One region of the Streptomyces sp. TG1A-60 genome, then DNA from elsewhere that is predicted to be linked to it. Evidence: riboswitches for the same ligand, from Rfam matches in the RefSeq annotation. Region 1 holds a riboswitch; the other holds the start of a gene.
The links. A riboswitch is a leader RNA that binds a small molecule or an ion and turns the genes downstream of it on or off. The one in region 1 is predicted to bind glycine.
Positions count from the first base shown of each region.

Region 2: it holds a riboswitch for glycine, as region 1 does, so the genes downstream of both, gcvT (glycine cleavage system aminomethyltransferase GcvT) here and gcvP (aminomethyl-transferring glycine dehydrogenase) in region 1, are expected to answer to the same signal.

Region 1 is NZ_CP147520.1:7,010,000-7,019,364, reverse strand. Features, by position in the region: gene WBG99_RS30765 (PhzF family phenazine biosynthesis protein) at 1-427, shown strand, start outside; gene WBG99_RS30760 (type II CAAX endopeptidase family protein) at 417-1,217, opposite strand; gene WBG99_RS30755 (glutamate--cysteine ligase) at 1,327-2,841, opposite strand; gene WBG99_RS30750 (hypothetical protein) at 3,412-3,996, shown strand; gene WBG99_RS30745 (DUF5999 family protein) at 4,395-4,601, shown strand; gene gcvP (aminomethyl-transferring glycine dehydrogenase) at 4,718-7,603, opposite strand; glycine riboswitch at 7,776-7,872, opposite strand; gene WBG99_RS30735 (PRC-barrel domain-containing protein) at 7,997-8,365, shown strand; gene WBG99_RS30730 (DNA polymerase IV) at 8,682-9,365, opposite strand, start outside.
Region 2 is NZ_CP147520.1:2,427,364-2,436,728, reverse strand. Features, by position in the region: gene glyA (serine hydroxymethyltransferase) at 1-782, opposite strand, end outside; gene gcvH (glycine cleavage system protein GcvH) at 801-1,178, opposite strand; gene gcvT (glycine cleavage system aminomethyltransferase GcvT) at 1,312-2,439, opposite strand; glycine riboswitch at 2,601-2,699, opposite strand; gene WBG99_RS09850 (AAA family ATPase) at 2,911-3,585, shown strand; gene WBG99_RS09845 (enhanced serine sensitivity protein SseB) at 3,729-4,505, shown strand; gene WBG99_RS09840 (enhanced serine sensitivity protein SseB C-terminal domain-containing protein) at 4,685-5,512, shown strand; gene WBG99_RS09835 (ABC transporter substrate-binding protein) at 5,761-7,428, shown strand; gene WBG99_RS09830 (ABC transporter permease) at 7,528-8,532, shown strand; gene WBG99_RS09825 (ABC transporter permease) at 8,534-9,365, shown strand, end outside.

The sequences.
Region 1 (9,365 bases):
CGGCACCGCCGGGGCCCTGGGCGCCGAGCCGCTCGGCGCCTTCGACACCGGCCCCGGCGTGGGCGACCTGCTGATCGAGCTCGCCGACGAGAAGACGGTCCTCGGCCTCGCCCCAGACCTGCGAGCCCTCGGCCGCTACTCCTTGCGCGGCATCATCACCACCGCGCGCGCCTCGGACCCCGCCGCCGGCCACGACTTCGTCTCGCGCTGCTTCTTCCCGAACATCGGCATCGACGAGGACCCGGTCACGGGCAGCGCCCACACCGCTCTCGCCCCCTTCTGGTCCGAACGCCTCGGCAGCCCCACCCTCACCGGCCTCCAGGCCTCCCCCCGCTCAGGCCTCGTCCGCACCGAACTCCGCGGCGACCGCACCCTGCTGACCGGCCGCGCGGTCACGGTCATCGACGGCGAACTGCTCACGCCGTAGGCAGCCACCCCACCTTCCCCGCCAGCAGCGCGTACCCGACGAACGCCCCGATGTCGAGCAGCGAGTGCGCCACGACCAGCGGGCCGACGCGCCCCCACCGCCGGTACAGGTAGACGAAGACCACGCCCATCACCATGTTCCCGATGAACCCGCCGATGCCCTGGTAGAGGTGGTACGAGCCGCGCAGCAGCGAGCTGGCGGCCAGCGCGCTGCCCGGTGACCAGCCCAACTGCTGAAGCCGGCGCAGCAGATACCCGACCACGATGACCTCTTCGAGGACCGAGTTCTGGATCGCGGAGAGAATCAGCACGGGGTACTTCCACCACACCGAGGGCAGCGCCTCCGGCACCACCGTGAGGTTGAAGCCGAGGCCCCGGGCCGCCAGGTAGAAGGCGATGCCGGTGCTGCCGATCACCGCGGCGACGACCGCACCCCGGCCGAGGTCGGGCCACGGCTTCGTACGGTCGAAGCCGAGCGTACGAAGCCCCGCGCCCTCGCGCAGCAGGAAGTGCGCGACCAGCACCACGGGCACCAGCGAGGTGGTGATCCCGAAGAGCTGCCACGCGAGGTCGAGCCAGGGCCGGCCCGGCGCGGCCGAGGCGTTCATGGTGGCCGCCTGGTCCTTCAGCCCGCCCGGCTTGGTGACCGATCCGATGAAGCTGATCAGCGCGGACACGCCGCTCGCGCCGAGCGAGAGCGCGAGCACCAGCAGTGCCTCGTCCCTCAGAATCCGTCGGCTCGGCCGCTCGCGCGGCAACGCGTCCTCCACCGACTCCGCCTGCCCCTGCACCCGCGCCTCCCGTAGTCCGGCCCCGCCGAGGGTCCATCATCACCCGCGGCGGTCCGGAGCCTTCCGGCGGCTTCCAGAATCTCTTCCTCGGTCCCGAGGGGGCGGCCCCTCAGCCCATCGGGACCGGCTCCGGCAGTCCGACCGGCCAGCTGTGCACCGGGTCCCCGGAGTGCATCAGCTCGCAGTACCGTCGTGTTGTGGCGGCCAGCGCCGCGTCCCGGCCGAGGCCCTTGGCCAACGCCCGGTGAAACGTTTCGACCTGCCAGGACGCCCCGTTGACCCGGCGCCGACAGCGCTCCTCGATCACCCCGAGGTAGAAGTCCCGGTCGACCGGCTCGACACCCCACGCGTCGAGGCCCGCCTCCGCGAGTGGCAGGAGCTCGTCCCGCACGAGGGTCACCGCGTCCACCGGCCCCACTGCGCCGTAGCGCCCGCGCGGCCACTGCAACCGCGCTTCGATGCCGTGCCGGCACGCCTCGTCGAAGTTGGCGGCGGCGGCCTCGAACGGCAGCCGCGTCCAGACGGGCCGCGACTCCTCGGCGAGGGCGCGTACGACCCCGTAGTAGAAGGCCGCGTTGGCGATCACGTCCGTGACGGTCGGCCCGGCGGGCAGCACGCGGTTCTCGACGCGCAGGTGCGGGACCCCGTCGGCGATGCCGTAGACGGGCCGGTTCCAGCGGTACACCGTGCCGTTGTGCAGGGTGAGTTCGGCGAGCTGGGGGACGCCGCCCGCGTCGAGGACACCGATCGGATCCTCGTCGTCGCAGATGGGCAGCAGCGCGGGGAAGAAGCGCAGGTTCTCCTCGAAGAGGTCGTACGCCGAGGAGACCCACCGCTCCCCGAACCAGGTACGCGGCCGTACGCCCTGGGCCTGGAGTTCGGGCGGCCGGGTGTCCGTGGACTGCTGGAACAGCGGCGGCCGGGACTCCCGCCACAGTTCGTGCCCGAACAGGAACGGCGAGTTGGCGCCGATGGCGACCTGTGCCGCGGCGACCGCCTGGGCCGCGTTCCACACATCGGCGAAGCGGCCCGGGGTGACCTGGAGGTGCAACTGCACGGAGGTGCAGGCGGCTTCGGGCGCGATCGACTTGGAGGTGCAGACGAGCCGCTCCACCCCGTCGATGTCGAGGGTGAAATCCTCACCGCGGGCGGCGACGATCTGATCGTTGAGCATGGCGTAGCGATCGTCGGCGGAGAGGTTCGAGGAGACCAGATCATCACGGTCGAGCGTGGGCAGAATGCCGATCATCACGATTCCCGCATCCAGCTCGCCCGCTTTCCGGTCGGCGTACGCGAGCGAGGTGCGCAGCTCCTCGGAAAGCTGGTCGAATACCCTGCCGCCCAGCCGGTGTGGAGCTATGTTGACTTCCAGATTGAACATGGCGAGTTCTGTTTGGAAATCTCGGCTCGCAATCCGCTCCAGTACTTGCGCATTCATCATTCTCGGCAGACCGTCGGCCCCGACGAGGTTCAGCTCGATCTCCACACCCATCAGGTTCTTGGGGCGGTCGAACCGCTTCTCCTCCAGTAGCCGCGCCAGTCCCGTCAGGCACTGCCGCAACTTGTCGCGGTAGTGCTGACGATCTGACAGGCCGAACGGTCCCGCCACGACCTTCTCCCCCATCGAAGTGTCCCTCCTCGGATGGGCAGGCCGACGAACCGGCCACTGCTGTCTCGGGTCCACGGATGATGATGCCCAGGCAGCGCCGCCGATAACGTCCCGCGCGCGACCTGCGCACGCTAGGCTGAGCGCGGTCACCTCCGACCATATGCACTCCGCGTGCTTCTGGCACATTCAGCAGGCAAGAATGAGCACGCGCTTTCCGTCCCGAAGCTTTCGTGAAAAGCGCCGACGAGAACCGGCCGTCCGCTACGGCACGGTAATCCGAGGTCACCGGCGCACCTCCGCGAGATAGCGAGATGACTCCCCCGTTACGGCGACCGGATACCGCCTTGCTCTTCATATCCGGGACAGCTAGCCGAAACCTCATCTGAACACGTGTCGTATAAACTCCGCAAACGAGGCTGAGAGCCGGCACTCGCGGTCCTCGGTCCTGCCGTCACGTCACGCGCGGCGGACCCTACCCACGCACCCGGACCCCGGGCACCCGTCTCTCCGATCCCCGAGAGCTGACAGCGCCGTCCGCCCCCGCCCTCGCGCCACCATGCCTGTCTACCGGAGAGGCGACCCACCATGCCGCTGCATGTCCCCCCGGCTCCAGCGCCCGCCCTGCGCACCGTCCTCATGGCACTCGGTTCTCCCACCGCCGTCCACGAGGCGCGAACCCCTTCCCTGAAGAACGCCCAGGGCCCCGCCACACCCGAGCTTCCCCTGCCCGTCCACGTCCTCGACCGGATCACCCCCGAGGGCACGGGCACCGCCCGGCTCACCGGATGGCGATTCCTGATCCGCTGCGGCGGCCGCGCCGCGGCAGCCGCCGAGACCCGGCTGACGCCCGACGGATGGGCGTTCTCGCACTTCTTCGAGGGCCCGTACATCACCTCCACCGAGCGTGCGCTGCGCCAGGCCGAGGTCATGCAGCAGCCCTACCAGCCACGGCTGCTGTCGGTGCCCGAGCTGTACATGCTCACGCTCTGGCTGCACGCCGACCCCACCGCCGACGGGGCCACCGGCGATCCGGCACCGGCCGACCTGCTGGTCCCGCTGGCACCCGCGCCGCCCGGGATCGCGGCCCACCGCCCGCACCGGGCCGCCGATCTCCTTCCGGTGCTGACCACCCGGTTGACGCCCGCACCGCTGCTGGGATCGCCGGCCTGAGTCCGGGGCCGCCTCGTCATCGGCACCGCCTGTGCCCGCTGCCGATATGTCGGCAGCGGGCACGTGCTTTCTCACTGTCCGCAATTCCCGCTCTTTCGGGCACCAACACGCTCGTACGAGCTATTCACACGCCCTCTCACCACCGGACTAGCCCCATCCGACCACGCAGAACCACCCGAAGGGACAGTGCAGTTGGGATGAACCGCCCGCACGGGTGACGCGTCATCAACCTGTGAGAAGCGGTGCTGCGAATTCCCTGCGGATTGACGCCCGGGGGGCAACACTGGGACCGGACCGATTTATCACAACGGGGGGCGGCCATGAACGAGGCTTCAAGCCGCGGGACAGACAACACAGCCATCTCAGACCACACGCCAGAGCGGAAGATCCCCACAACCATGTGCCAGCACCAGCCACTGTGCCCGACCGCCGAATCCGCCGACCGGGAGGGCGCCCGACTCATGGCGCACCACCCGGAGCAGGGATGGAGCCTGCTCTGCAACGGCGTTCTGCTCTTCGAGGACACCGGTGAGCTCCTGCCCGACGGCCGGATCATCGCACCGCACCGCCCGCTGGGCACCGACACGGTGATGACGGCCGCCTGAGCCGCACATACGTGCACACAGGGCAAACATCCCCGCACAGGGCGCCCGCCCGGACAGAGGAGGGGCCGGCCGGAGAACCACTCTCCGCACCGGCCCCGACGCGTGTCCGCGCGCGACTACTCTTCGTAGGCGTCCGGTGGCGGGCAGGAGCAGACCAGGTTCCGGTCGCCGAAGGCCTGGTCGATCCGGCGCACCGGCGGCCAGTACTTGTCGGCGGGCGAGCCCTCGGCCGGGAAGACGGCCTCCTCGCGCGTGTACGCGTGCTCCCACTCACCGCCGAGCGCGGACGCGGTGTGCGGCGCGTTCCGCAGTGGGTTGTCGTCCACGGGCCACTCGCCCGAGCCGACCTTCTCGATCTCGGCGCGAATCGCGATCATCGCGTCGCAGAACCGGTCCAGCTCCCTGAGATCCTCCGACTCGGTCGGCTCGATCATCAGCGTCCCGGCCACCGGGAACGACATCGTCGGCGCGTGGAAGCCGTAGTCGATCAGCCGCTTGGCGATGTCGTCGACGCTCACCCCGGTCGACTTGGTCAGCGGTCGCAGGTCGATGATGCACTCGTGCGCGACGAGCCCGGCCGGGCCGGTGTAGAGCACCGGGTAGTGCGATTCCAACCGCTTGGCGATGTAGTTGGCACTGAGCACGGCCACCTGAGTGGCCCGCTTGAGCCCCTCACCGCCCATGAGCCGGACGTACGCCCACGAGATCGGCAGGATGCCCGCGGAACCCCACGGCGCCGCCGAGATCGGACCCACGCCCGTCTCGGGCCCGGCCGCCGGCTGCATCGGGTGGTTCGGCAGATACGGCGCCAGGTGCTCACGCACCGCCACCGGACCGACGCCCGGCCCTCCGCCACCATGCGGGATGCAGAACGTCTTGTGCAGATTCAGGTGCGAGACGTCACCGCCGAAGCGGCCCGGCTTGGCGAGGCCCACCAGCGCGTTGAGGTTGGCGCCGTCGACGTACACCTGACCGCCCGCGTCGTGCACCTGCGCGCAGATGTCGGCCACGTGCTCCTCGAACACACCGTGCGTCGAGGGGTACGTGATCATCAGGACGGCCAGCTCGTCGCGGTACTGCTCGATCTTGGCCCGCAGATCCTCGACCTCGATCTCGCCGTCCTCGGCGGTCTTCACGACGACGACCTTCATGCCCGCCATGACGGCGCTCGCGGCGTTGGTGCCGTGCGCGGAGGACGGGATGAGGCACACGGTCCGCTGCTCGTCCCCCTGGGCCCGGTGGTACCCGCGTACGGCGAGCAGCCCGGCCAGTTCCCCCTGCGAGCCCGCGTTCGGCTGCAACGACACCTTGTCGTACCCGGTGGCCTCCGCCAGCCGCTCCTCCAGCTCACGAATGAGCGTGAGGTACCCCTGCACCTGCCCGGCGGGCGCGAACGGGTGCAGCTGCCCGAACTCGGGCCAGGTCACCGGCTCCATCTCGGTGGTCGCGTTGAGCTTCATCGTGCACGAGCCCAGCGGGATCATGCCCCGGTCCAGCGCGTAGTCCCGGTCGGCGAGACGGCGCAGGTAGCGCAGCATCGCTGTCTCGGAGCGGTACTCGTGGAACACGGGGTGCGTCAGATACTCGTCGGAGCGCAGCAGCGCCTGAGGCAGCGTGTCCGCAGCGGCGGCGTCGAGCGCCTCGACGTCCCCCTCCACCCCGCACGCGGTCCACACGGCGCCCAGCCGAGCCCGCGTCGTGGTCTCGTCGCAGGAGATCGACACCAGGTCTGCGTTCACGAGGTGCAGGTTCACGCCATGTTCCCGAGCGGCGGCCACGACCTCCGCGGCCCGCCCCGGTACCCGCACGGTGAGCGTGTCGAAGTACGCCCCGTGCACGACCTCGACCCCGCCCGCCGCGAGCCCCGCGGCGAGTACCGAGGCGTACCGATGCGTACGCCGGGCGATGGTCCGCAGCCCCTCCGGCCCGTGGTACACGGCGTACATGCCTGCCATCACGGCGAGCAGCACCTGGGCCGTACAGATGTTGCTGGTCGCCTTCTCCCGGCGGATGTGCTGCTCCCGCGTCTGCAGGGCGAGCCGGTACGCCTTGTGCCCGTCCGCGTCCACGGAAACCCCTACGAGCCGCCCGGGCAGACTGCGCGCGAACTTCTCCCGCACGGCCATGTAGCCCGCGTGCGGCCCACCGAAGCCCATCGGCACACCGAACCGCTGGGTGGTCCCCACCGCGATGTCGGCGCCCAGCTCACCGGGCGAGACCAGCAGCGTGAGGGCGAGCAGATCGGCGGCGACGGTGACGAGCGCCCCGAGCTCGTGCGCCTGCTCGATGACCGGCTTGAGATCGCGTACGGCACCGGAGGCGCCCGGGTACTGCAGCAGCACACCGTTGATCTCGCGCTCGGCGATGTCGGACGGGATCCCGGCGCTGAGGTCGGCGACGACGACCTCGACCCCGGTCGGCTCGGCACGGGTCTCGATCACGGCGATCGTCTGCGGCAGCGCGTCCGCGTCGACGAGGAAGAGCCCCTTCTTGTTCTTCCCCATGCGCCGCGACAACGCCATGGCCTCGGCGGCGGCGGTGCCCTCGTCGAGCAGCGAGGCCCCTGAGGTGGGCAGCCCGGTGAGATCGGCGACCACCGTCTGGAAGTTGAGCAGCGCCTCGAGCCGCCCCTGGGAGATCTCCGGCTGATACGGCGTATAGGCCGTGTACCAGGCCGGATTCTCCATGACATTCCGCAGGATCACGGGCGGTGTGAACGTCCCGTGGTACCCGAGGCCGATCATCGAGCCGAGAACCTGATTGCGATCGGCGAGCGAACGCAGCTCGGCGAGAACCTCGGCCTCGGTGCGCGCGCCCGGCAGGTCCAGCGCCTCGGCGTTCTTGATCACGTCCGGGACGGCGGCGGCTGTCAGCTCGTCGAGCGAGCCGTATCCGAGGTGGGCGAGCATCTTGGCCCGGGCCTCGATGTCCGGGCCGATGTGGCGCCGCTCGAAGGGGATTCCCTGTTCGAGTTCGGAGAGCGGAGTGCGATGGGCGGTCATTGCGGAGGCCTCCTGGTCTGACACGACCTTCGAGGGGCACCACGGCGCGGGTGCCCGTACGGCCTCCCCCTCTGTCATCTCGACCTGAGAGCTTCACCGGTCCAGGTACGGCCCGGTTTTCACCGTCGGTGAGAGCGGAAGCCGTGACACCCGCCCTGCTTTCCAGAGTGACCTCGTCCGTGCGGTACGTGGGCCTGAGAGATTCCGGGGAGGATTTGCTCCTTCGGCGCCTCCGGATGGTGTCCGGAGGACTCTCCCGCACGGGGTCAGCAGCCGCTGCCAGCGTATCAGCGCGGTCGACGCACGAGTCTTCGAGTGGCCGCCTTCTCGAAAGTGCCTTTTCGTAGTGGTGAGAGATGATTCGCGACCCCTCTCCGACCACTTGGAGGGCCCGTGCAGACCGACATCGATCCCCGCAACCTGATCGGCCGCAAGGCGTTCGACCGCAAGGGCACCAAGATCGGCACCGTCGACGAGGTCTATCTCGACGACGCGACCGGCCTCCCCGAGTGGGCCGCGATACGCATGGGTCTCTTCGGCCGCGACGCGTTCGTCCCCCTGGAGCCCAGCGAACTCGTCGAAGGCTCCCTCCGCGTCCCCTTCGACCGCGCCCTCATCAAGGACGCCCCCGACTTCGGCGTGGGCCGCCACCTCTCCCCGGAACAAGAACTCCAGCTCTACCACCACTACGGCCTCGACATTGCCCCACCGCTCCCGCCGGACCACGACTTCGGCCACATAGCAGGCCACGACGACCCCTGACGCCCGCGCCGAACCCCGCGGCCCTCTCACCCACACCCGACCTGCGCCCCGCCGACCGAGGACCACCCCCATCACTCCTTCGCCGCGCCCCTCGCTCCGGCTGCCTTCGCCCCGGCACTCTCGTCCCCACCTCGCCACGATCTTCGCCTCGGCGTCCTCACGCCCCCTTCGGTCCCTCTCGCCCGCTCTCCCGTCCGCTCGCGACCGACCCTGTCGTCCTTCGCGTGGTCGGCCGCCGCCCCGCCTCGCCGCTCTCCGTCACTCCCGCACAACGCAGCTCGACCACAACGGCGACCGGCGACGCCCCCCAGCGGCCTCAGCCCCTCACCCCACCTCGCAGCGACAGGGGCTCGGCCGGTTCCAGCCCGGGATCGTCCGTCCTGAACGTCCGCACCCACCCGGGCTCCACATCGTCGGGCGTCTCGAACCGTACGGTCACCCGCCCGAGTCCACTGCCCTGCACCCACCCGTGCCCGTACTCGACATGCCTCACGTCATGACCGGCTCTCCACTGCCGCTCGCCACCCGCGCTCTCCTCCGCCACGGGCGCCTGAGCAGCCACGGCCGTCGCTTCCTCCTCCGCAAGATCCGACTCCCCCGCCGCTTGGGCGAACAGGTCCTCCTGCGTGTAGTCGGCGAGCCCGCTGACCCCCACTCCGAGCAACCGCACCCCACCCGTCGTGTCCACGCTCCCCAGCAACCGCGCTGCGGCCTCCCGCACGACGGCCGGGTCGTCCGTAGGTCCCCGCAGCGTCTCGGACCGGGTCAGCGTCGAAAAGTCGTACCGCCGCACCTTCAGCACGATCGTGCGCCCCGACAGCCCGGCTCCCCTCAGCCGCCGCACGCACCGGTCCGCCAGCCGCTGCACCTCCATCCGGACCCGCACCCGGTCATGGATGTCCACGTCATACGTGTCCTCCACCGACACCGACTTCGTGTCCCGCTCGGCCATCACCGCCCGGTCGTCACGCGCCAGCGCCATCGCGTACAGCCCGTGCCC
Region 2 (9,365 bases), 4.6 Mb from region 1:
CCGCCCTGGAAGCCGGGGAAGACGGAGGAGTTGAGCTTCTTCGCGAAGTCCTTCTTGGCGAGGATGATGCCGCCGCGCGGGCCGCCGAGTGTCTTGTGGGTGGTGGAGGTGACCACGTCCGCGTACTGGACCGGGTTGGGGTGCAGTCCGGCGGCGACGAGACCGGCGAAGTGCGCCATGTCGACCCACAGGTGGGCCCCGACCTCGTCGGCGACGCGGCGGAAGGCGGCGAAGTCCAGCTGCCGGGGGTATGCCGACCAGCCCGCGATGATCACCTTCGGGCGGTGCTCCTTCGCCAGTCGCTCCAGCTCGGCCATGTCGATGAGGCCGGTGGTGGTGTCCACGTGGTAGGCGACGACGTGGAACTGTTTGCCGGAGAAGTTGAGCCGCATGCCGTGGGTGAGGTGTCCGCCGTGGGCGAGGTCCAGGCCGAGGATGGTGTCGCCGGGCTGGGCGAGTGCGAACAGGGCGGCCTGGTTGGCGGAGGCGCCGGAGTGGGGCTGGACGTTGGCGTACTCGGCGCCGAACAGGTCCTTGAGCCGGTCGATCGCGATCTGTTCGGTCACGTCGACGTGTTCGCAGCCGCCGTAGTAGCGGCGGCCGGGGTAGCCCTCGGCGTACTTGTTGGTGAGGACCGAGCCCTGGGCCTCCATGACCGCGAGCGGAGCGAAGTTCTCCGAGGCGATCATCTCCAGGGTGGACTGCTGGCGGTGCAGCTCGGCGTCGACGGCGGCGGCGACCTCCGGGTCCAGCTCGTGCAGGGGCGTGTTCAGAAGCGACATGCGTGCGACCTCGTCTTCTCAGCCGGCGGTGTGGGCGACGTACTCGTCGGCGGAGAGCAGATCGTCCGGCTCCTCCGCGACGCGCACCTTGAACAGCCAGCCACCCTCGAACGGGGCGGTGTTCACCAGCGACGGGTCGCCGACCACGTCCTCGTTGATCTCGGTGATCTCACCGGTGACCGGCGAGTACAGGTCGCTGACCGACTTGGTGGACTCCAGCTCGCCGCAGGTCTCGCCCGCGGTCACCGTGGAGCCCACCTCGGGGAGCTGGGCGTAGACGACATCGCCGAGCGCGTTCGCCGCGAACTCCGTGATGCCGACCGTCGAGACGCCGTCCTCGGCGACCGACAGCCACTCGTGCTCCTTGCTGTAGCGCAGTTGCTGGGGGTTGCTCATGGCCTGAATTCTCCTGTACGCGAGGGAGTGGTGATGAGTGGGGGACTGCTGAAACCGCTGTTGAGCAGGGCGGATGTGCCCGGTGTCACGCTCGGGGTCCGCACGGGTGCCGCTTTTGAACGCTACGACGGTGTCACTTCTGCCGCTTGTAGAACGGCAGCGCCACGACCTCGTACGGTTCGTGGCTGCCCCGGATGTCCACGCCCACGCCCGCGGTGCCGGGCGCGGAGTGCGTGGCGTCGACGTACGCCATGGCGATCGGCCTGCCCAGCGTCGGGGAGGGGGCGCCGGAGGTGACCTCGCCGATCACCCTGCCGTCGGCGACGACCGGGTATCCGGCGCGCGGCACCCGGCGGCCCTCGGCGACCAGCCCGACGAGGACACGCGGCGGGTGGGTCTCGGCCCTGGCGGCGGCCTCGGCGAGCGCCGTACGCCCGACGAAGTCGCCCTCCTTCCCGAACTTCACGACCCGCCCGAGCCCGGCGTCGAAGGGCGTCAGCTCGGTGGACAGCTCGTGCCCGTACAGCGGCATGCCCGCCTCCAGACGCAGCGTGTCCCGGCAGGACAGCCCGCAGGGCACCAGGCCGACGCCCTCGCCCGCCTCGGTCAGCGCCTGCCACAGCTCGACGGCGTGCTCCGGCTTCACGAACAGTTCGAAGCCGTCCTCGCCGGTGTAGCCGGTGCGCGCGATCAGCGCGGGCACCTTGGCGACCGTGCCGGGCAGGCCCGCGTAGTACTTCAGACCGTCGAGGTCGGCGTCGGTGAGGGACGCCAGGATGCCGGCGGACTCGGGGCCCTGGACGGCGAGGAGCGCGTACGCGTCCCGGTCGTCCCGCACTTCGGCGTCGAACCCGGCGGAGCGCTCGACCAGCGCGTCCAGCACCACCTGGGCGTTGGAGGCGTTCGCGACGACCATGTACTCCGTGGCCGCCGGCCGGTAGACGATCAGGTCGTCGAGGATGCCGCCGTCCTCGCGGCAGATCATGGTGTAGCGGGCCCGGCCGGCCTTCACGCCGCCGATGTCGCCGACGAGGGCGTGGTCCAGCAGGGCGGCGGCCTGCGGGCCGGTGACGGTGATCTCGCCCATGTGGGAGAGGTCGAAGAGGCCGGCCTGCGTGCGTACGGCGTTGTGCTCGTCGCGCTCGGAGCCGTAGCGCAGCGGCATGTCCCAGCCCGCGAAGTCGGTCATCGTCGCGCCGAGCGCGCGATGCAGGGCGTCGAGCGCCGTATGGCGCGATCCGGCGGTGGGGCTACTGCTCATCGGTTCCGCTCCCAGGGCATGACAGGCGAGGACAGTTCCTCCCCATCTGTCATCGGAACCTGAGAGGTTCACCACGACCGCGCGCGAGGGGGGTCGTGACTTGCACCTTGGGTGGAGCCGCCCCCTGCGGAAGAGGGATGCGGCCCGCTTTTCAGATGTGCCTCGCCCGCGCGGTATCGGGGCCTGAGAGATTCAAGGGAGGGACTTGCTCCTTCGGCGCCCCAGCGAACGACTGCTGGGAGCTCTCCCGCGCGGATTCAAGCGGCCGGTATGCAGTTGGCGCGCACATCATCGCACGCATCGTCGTGGCACGGCAGGGGGATCTCTCACAGGTGGGGGACAATCCCCACGGGGGAGACACAGCGGTCCGTAGCACTCTTGTGGCAAGACGGGGACTGAACCAGGAGGGACCGGGCATTGCCTTCTCTTTACAGTCTGTGGGGATGGGACATCCATCCCCTGGGGAGGACGATCACGGTGAACAGGACCACGGCGTACGCGACGACCTCGGGCATCGCCCTGCCCGAGCCGCCCGTCGCACCGGCCGGTGAGGCGTGCGGCCCCTTCCCGAAGGCGGTCGTCCGCGACCTCAGGGAGCGTGCCGGGCGCAGTCCCCACGGGCTGTCCTTCGGACCGGACGACCTCGTGGTGGTCACGGGCCTGCCCGGCAGCGGGAAGTCGACGCTGATGCGGCGCGCGGTACCGGGCGTCCGGATCGACTCCCAGGACACCCGCGACCGCTTCGACGCGCGCTTCGCCGGCTCTCTGCCGTACGCGGTCTACCGGCCCTTCGTGCGCCTCGCCCACTACGCGGGGCTGCGGCGGGCGCTGCGCTCCGGGCAGGGGATCGTCGTCCACGACTGTGGGACGCAGGCGTGGGTGCGGGGCTGGCTCGCGCGCGAGGCCGGGAGGCGGGGCGGCACCCTGCACCTGCTGTTGCTCGATGTCACCGCCGACCAGGCCCGGGACGGTCAGCGCGAGCGGGGGCGGGGCGTGTCGCGCTATGCGTTCGCCCGCCATCGGGGTGCCATGACGCGGTTGCTGCGGGCGGTGGAGAAGGGCAGGCTTCCGCCGGGGTGCGGTTCGGCGGTGCTGATCGACCGGGCCGCGGCGGATGTCCTGAAGCGGATCGAGTTCGCGGGGTGAAGGGCCAGAGCCCGGCGCCCCTTCTGTGGTGCCGGCCGCGGGCCCGTCGTGGCTGATCGCGCGGTTCCGGGCGCCCCGCGGGGGAGCCGGTGGCGTTAAGGTGCAGGGACAACAGCATCACGGAGCAAAGCGGTAGGCAGCAGATGGACTTCCCGGCGGACTTTCCGGCACAGGCGCACCCCCATGGGCACGGCGGGTGGCCCGGCAACGAGCTGGAGGAGGTGCTGTCCGCGTCCCTCGGGGTGCCCTCCGCCGGGCCGCGGATCGTGGAGGTGCTGGCCCGCGGCTTCGTGTGGGTGCCGCTGCCGGAGGGCGGCGGCCCGCAGAGCGGTCAGCTCGATCTGCCCACGATGGACATCGGCGGTCAGGCGTATGTGCCGGTCTTCAGCTCCGAGGAGCAGTTCCGCCAGGTCGCCGGCGACCACATGTCGTTCACGGTCGCGCCGGCCGCCGAGTTCGCGCGCGGCCTGCCCCCGCAGGTCGGCCTCGTGCTGAACCCGGACGGTGTCGTGGGCATCCCGCTGCCGCCGCCCGCCGTGGCCGAACTGTGCCGGGCCGGGCGGACCCCGCTGGACGGATCGGCGAGCGGCGCCCGGGTACGGCTGTTCGAGCCCGACTGGCAGGACGACCCGGTGGACTTCCTCGCGGCGGCCTCCGCCGAGTTCGCCGGAGCCGGAGCCGTCCTCTCCGCCCGCCGCTGCCTCGCCGCCGTCGAGACCGCCGACCCCGTGCTGTTCATCGGTGTCGAACCGGTCTCCTGGGAGGCCGACCGCACCCTGATCCTGGCCGCCCTCGGCCGAGCCCTCACCAAGGCACCCGTGCCCTGGCCGGTCAACACGGTCTTCCTCGACGTCGCCCAGGACCCGGTCGGCGACTGGCTCCGCGAAAAGGTACGGCCCTTCTACCAGCAGGGCTACTGACCAGCGAGCCCCGAAGGGGCGCGGGCCGTATCGGCATGTGGCTCCGCCGCGTGGGCGCGACCAGCCACAACGAGCCCGCGGCCGGCAACGCACCACAACCCCGAGCCCTGACCGGCTCAACCCGCACACCACCTAAGCTGGTTCCTATAACCAGGGTCCAACACCGAAGGGCGGCCAACGTGAGCGCGAGCGGCAGCGGCATCGCCACCGGGCAGGTCGAGCACATGCTGCGCCAGGTGACGCCCGGGCGTTACGACGCCTACGAGGCGCTGCTGCGTGCCCTCGCCACCCCGTCCTCCGGCCAGATCTGGATGCTGCTCTGGCACGGCCAGGCCGGCTCGCCGGACGCGCAGTACGGGAACATGGAGGTCGACGGGTTCAACTACGCCCCATGCGTGACCTCCGCCCAGGAGCTCTCCGCCAGTGGCTGGAACCGCAGTTACGAGGTGGTCGACGGCCTGGACGTGGCCCGCACCCTCTACCCCGACCACTACGGCCTCTGGCTGAACCCGCACGCGCCGGGCGGCGGCGTCGGCGTCCCCTGGCTCGACCTGCGCCGGATCGCCACGGGCCTGGAGCGGCAGCCCGCGGGCCCGCTGCGGCTGTCCGAGCCGGCCATCGAGATCCCGCAGTTCTACGCCCTGTTGACGCAGAACGCCCACCGCACCCCCGCCGTGCGCTCGCTGCGCCGCGCCTGGGTGCAGCCCGCGCTCGGCGCGCCCTACCTGGCCATCGGCCTGGACGTGTACGACACCTCGCCGCCCGCCGTCGACTCGGTGCGCGCGATGATGCAGCAGTCCATCGGCGCCGTTCCGGACGGACTGCCGGTCTCCACCGTGGCCATGTCCGACGAGTACGACCCGATCGCGATGTGGCTGCGCGCCGCCGCCCGCCCCTTCTACGACCGCGAGGCCCACGGCGCCGTCGGCGCCGCCCCGGTCGGCGGCTACGGCTACCCTCCGGCCCCCGGTCACCAGCCCGGAGCCGCCGCCCCCCGCGCGTACTGAACCGCTGTACAGTCCTCGGAGCAGGTGTACTGAACCGCGGCACAGCCCTTCGGCCTGCGAACTCTCATCTGTATCAGGCGGGTTAACCGCACGCATCCTTGATGTGGTGGAAGCTTCCGATTTTTCGAGTGTCCAGATCTCAGGTATGTATCACCGCTATGCGGACTGTTCTAGGTTGCCGATCGCGTCTGTAGTGTTCTCGCGGTCAACAGTGCATTCCCCACAGAGGAACCCGGAGTGGCCTCCCCATGCGCATACTCAGATCCCGTGCCGCCAGGGCGATCACGGCCGCGGTGGCGGTCAGTCTGATCGCCACCGGCTGTGCCAGTGAGCGAGACCAGGAAGACGAGAACGGCGGCAAGGACACGTTCGTGTTCGGTGCCCCCGGCGACCCGGGCTCGCTGGACCCGGCACTCGCGAGCGACGGCGAGACCTTCCGGGTCACCCGCCAGGCATTCGAGGCGCTGCTCGAACACGAGTCGGGCGGCAGCAAGCTCGTCGGAGGCCTCGCCGAGAGCTGGGAGAGCAACGACGCGGGCACGGTCTGGACCTTCAACCTCCGCAAGAACGTGAAGTTCCACGACGGCGAGACGTTCAACGCCGAGGCCGTATGCGCCAACTACGACCACTGGTTCAACTGGACGGGCACCTACCAGTCGAGCGCGGTCTCCTACTACTGGCAGACCATCATGGGCGGCTTCGCGAAGAACGAGGACGAGGAGACGCCCGAGGCGAACTACGAGTCCTGCACCGCGAAGGACGAGAACACCGCCGTCATCGAGGTCAAGGAGCCCTCCGCGAACCTGCCGGGCGGCTTCTCCCTGCAGGCCCTCGCCATCCACTCGCCGAAGGCCATCGCGGAGTACGAGAAGCAGGAGGCGACCGCCAAGGGCGACGCCATCACGTACCCCAAGTACAGCCAGGAGGCCGGCACGGTCGCCGGTACCGGCCCGTACGAGATCACGAAGTGGAACAAGGGCAACAAGGAGGTCTCCCTTGAGCGCTTCGACGACTACTGGGGCGACAAGGCCAAGGTGAAGAACCTGGTCATCCGTACGATCGACACCGAGGAGGGCCGCCGCCAGGCGCTCCAGGCCGGTGACATCGACGGCTACGACCTGGTGGCGCCCGCCGACGTGAAGACGCTGGAGGGCGAGGGCTTCCAGGTCCCGGTCCGTGGCGTCTTCAACCTCTTCTACCTCGGCATGACCCAGGAGAAGAACGCGGCGCTGAAGAAGAAGGAGGTCCGCCAGGCCATCGCGCACGCCATCGACCGCGAGAACCTGGTCAAGACCCAGCTGCCCGAGGGCGGCAAGGTGGCCACACAGTTCATGCCGGACACCGTCGCCGGCTACTCGGACGACGTGACGACGTACGACTACGACACCGCCAAGGCCAGGGAACTCCTCAAGGACGCCGGTGAGAGCGGTCTGGAGATCGAGTTCTGCTACCCGACCGAGGTCACCCGCCCCTACATGCCCGCCCCGCAGGACCTGTTCGAGCTGATGAAGGCCGACCTGGAGAAGGCCGGCGTCAAGGTCACCCCGAAGGCCATGAAGTGGGCCCCGGACTACCTGGACGCCACCGAGTCCGGCTCCTGCGCCCTGCACATGCTGGGCTGGACCGGTGACTTCAACGACGGCTACAACTTCATCGGCACCTGGTTCGCCAAGTACGGCGAGCAGTGGGGCTTCAAGAACCAGGAGCTCTTCGACGCGGTGAACGCCGGCTCGGAGCTGGGCAGCGCCGACGAGCGCACCGCGGCGTACAAGAAGGCCAACGAGGTCATCATGGACTACCTGCCGGGTGTCCCGCTCTCCTCCTCGCCGCCGTCCATCGCGTTCGCCAAGGACGTCAACCCGCCGAACGTCTCCCCGCTGACGCAGGAGAACTTCGCGGAAGTCTCCTTCAAGTAGGTATCGGACAGGCATCGCACGGGTTCGCCCGGCTGCTGCAACTCGGCGGCCGGGCGGACCCGTTTGTGAGGTCACACACGTAAGAAAGGGGCATGCGGGGTGCTGCGTCTCGTCGTACGGAGACTGCTCCAACTCATTCCCACCCTGCTCGGCCTGTCGGTTCTGCTGTTCCTCTGGCTGAACCGGCTGCCCGGCGGACCCGCCTCAGCGATCCTGGGGGAGAGGGCCACCGAGGCCGAAGTGGTACGCATCAACCGTGCGTTGGGGCTCGACCAGCCCCTCCACATCCAGTACTGGCGCTTCCTGAAGCGGATCGCCGAACTCGACCTGGGCACCTCCGTGCAGACCGGACAGCCGGTGTGGGAGGAGTTCACACTGCGCTTCCCCGCCACCGTCGAACTGTCCGTCGCCGCGATGCTCATCGCCGTGGCGGTCGGTGTTCCGCTCGGCTACTTCGCCGCCCGCAAGCGGGGCGGCTGGCTGGACGTCACCGCGGTCTCGGGTTCGCTCGTCGGCATCTGCATCCCGGTCTTCTTCCTCGCGCTCATCCTCAAGGGGATCTTCGCCGTCGAACTGGGCCTCTTCCCCACCTACGGCCGCCAGTCCACCGGTATCGACGCCACCGGCGTGACCGGCTTCGCCGTCCTGGACGGCGTCCTCACCGGAGAGCTCGACGCCTCCTGGGACGCGATCTCCCATCTGGTGCTGCCCGCCGTCACACTGGCCTCCATCCCCCTCGCCGTCATCGTGCGCATGACCCGCGCCAGCGTCCTGGAGGTGGTGGGCGAGGACTACGTCCGCACGGCCGAGTCCAAGGGTCTCAGGCGTCGTACGGTGCGTGGGCGGCACGTGCTGCGCAACGCCATGCTGCCGGTCGTCACCGCGGTCGGCCTGCTCACCGGTTCGCTGCTGTCCGGAGCGGTGCTCACCGAGTCCGTCTTCTCCTTCGGCGGCATCGGCTCCTTCATCCGGACCGCGATCGACGGCCGCGACTACCCGGTGCTCGTCGGCTTCATCATGTTCATCGCGATCGCGTACGTCCTGATCAACCTGCTGGTGGACGTGGCGTACAGCCTCATCGACCCGAGAGTGCGGGTGCACTGACGTGAGCACCACCAAGACAGAGAAGATCCAGCGCCTCGCGGAGCTCACCGCCCAGCACGAGACCACGACCGGCGCCAGTCTGTGGCGGGAGGCCTTCCGCCGGCTGAAGGCCAGCAAGATGGCGATCATCGGGGCCGGCATCATCGCCGCCTTCGTGCTCCTCGCCGTCATCGGCCCCTGGGTCGCCCCCCATTCGCCGACGGCACTGACCTGGCGCGGAGAAGTCCTCGTCAACCAGGGCCAGTTCGTCGGGCCGCGCGGTGGGAACTGGCTCGGCCTCGACCACCTGGGCCGGGACATGTTCTCGCGGATGCTGGTCGGCGCCCGGCAGACGCTGCTCGTAGGCGTCGTGGCGACCTTCATCGGGCTCGTCGTCGGCTTCCTGGTCGGCGGCCTCTCGGGCGCCGCGGCCACGCTGGGCGGCGAGGCGGGCAAGCGTCTGGACTCGTTCATCATGCGCGTCACCGACATGATGCTGGCGCTGCCCTCGCTGCTGCTCGCCGTGTCCATCGCCGCCGTGCTGGGCCAGTCCCTGACCACCGTGATGATCGCCGTGGGTGTCGTCCAGGTGCCGATCTTCGCCCGGCTGCTGCGCGGCTCCATGCTCGTCCAGGGCGGAACCGACTACGTCCTGGCCGCCCGCGCCCTCGGCGTCCGCAGAAGGCGCATCGTCCTCACCCAGATCATGCCCAACTCGCTCAGCCCGGTGATCGTGCAGGCGACGCTGTCCCTCGCCACCGCGATCATCGAGGCCGCGGCCCTGTCCTACCTGGGTCTCGGCAACCCCGACCCGGCGATCCCCGAGTGGGGCGTCATGCTGTCCCAGGCGCAGC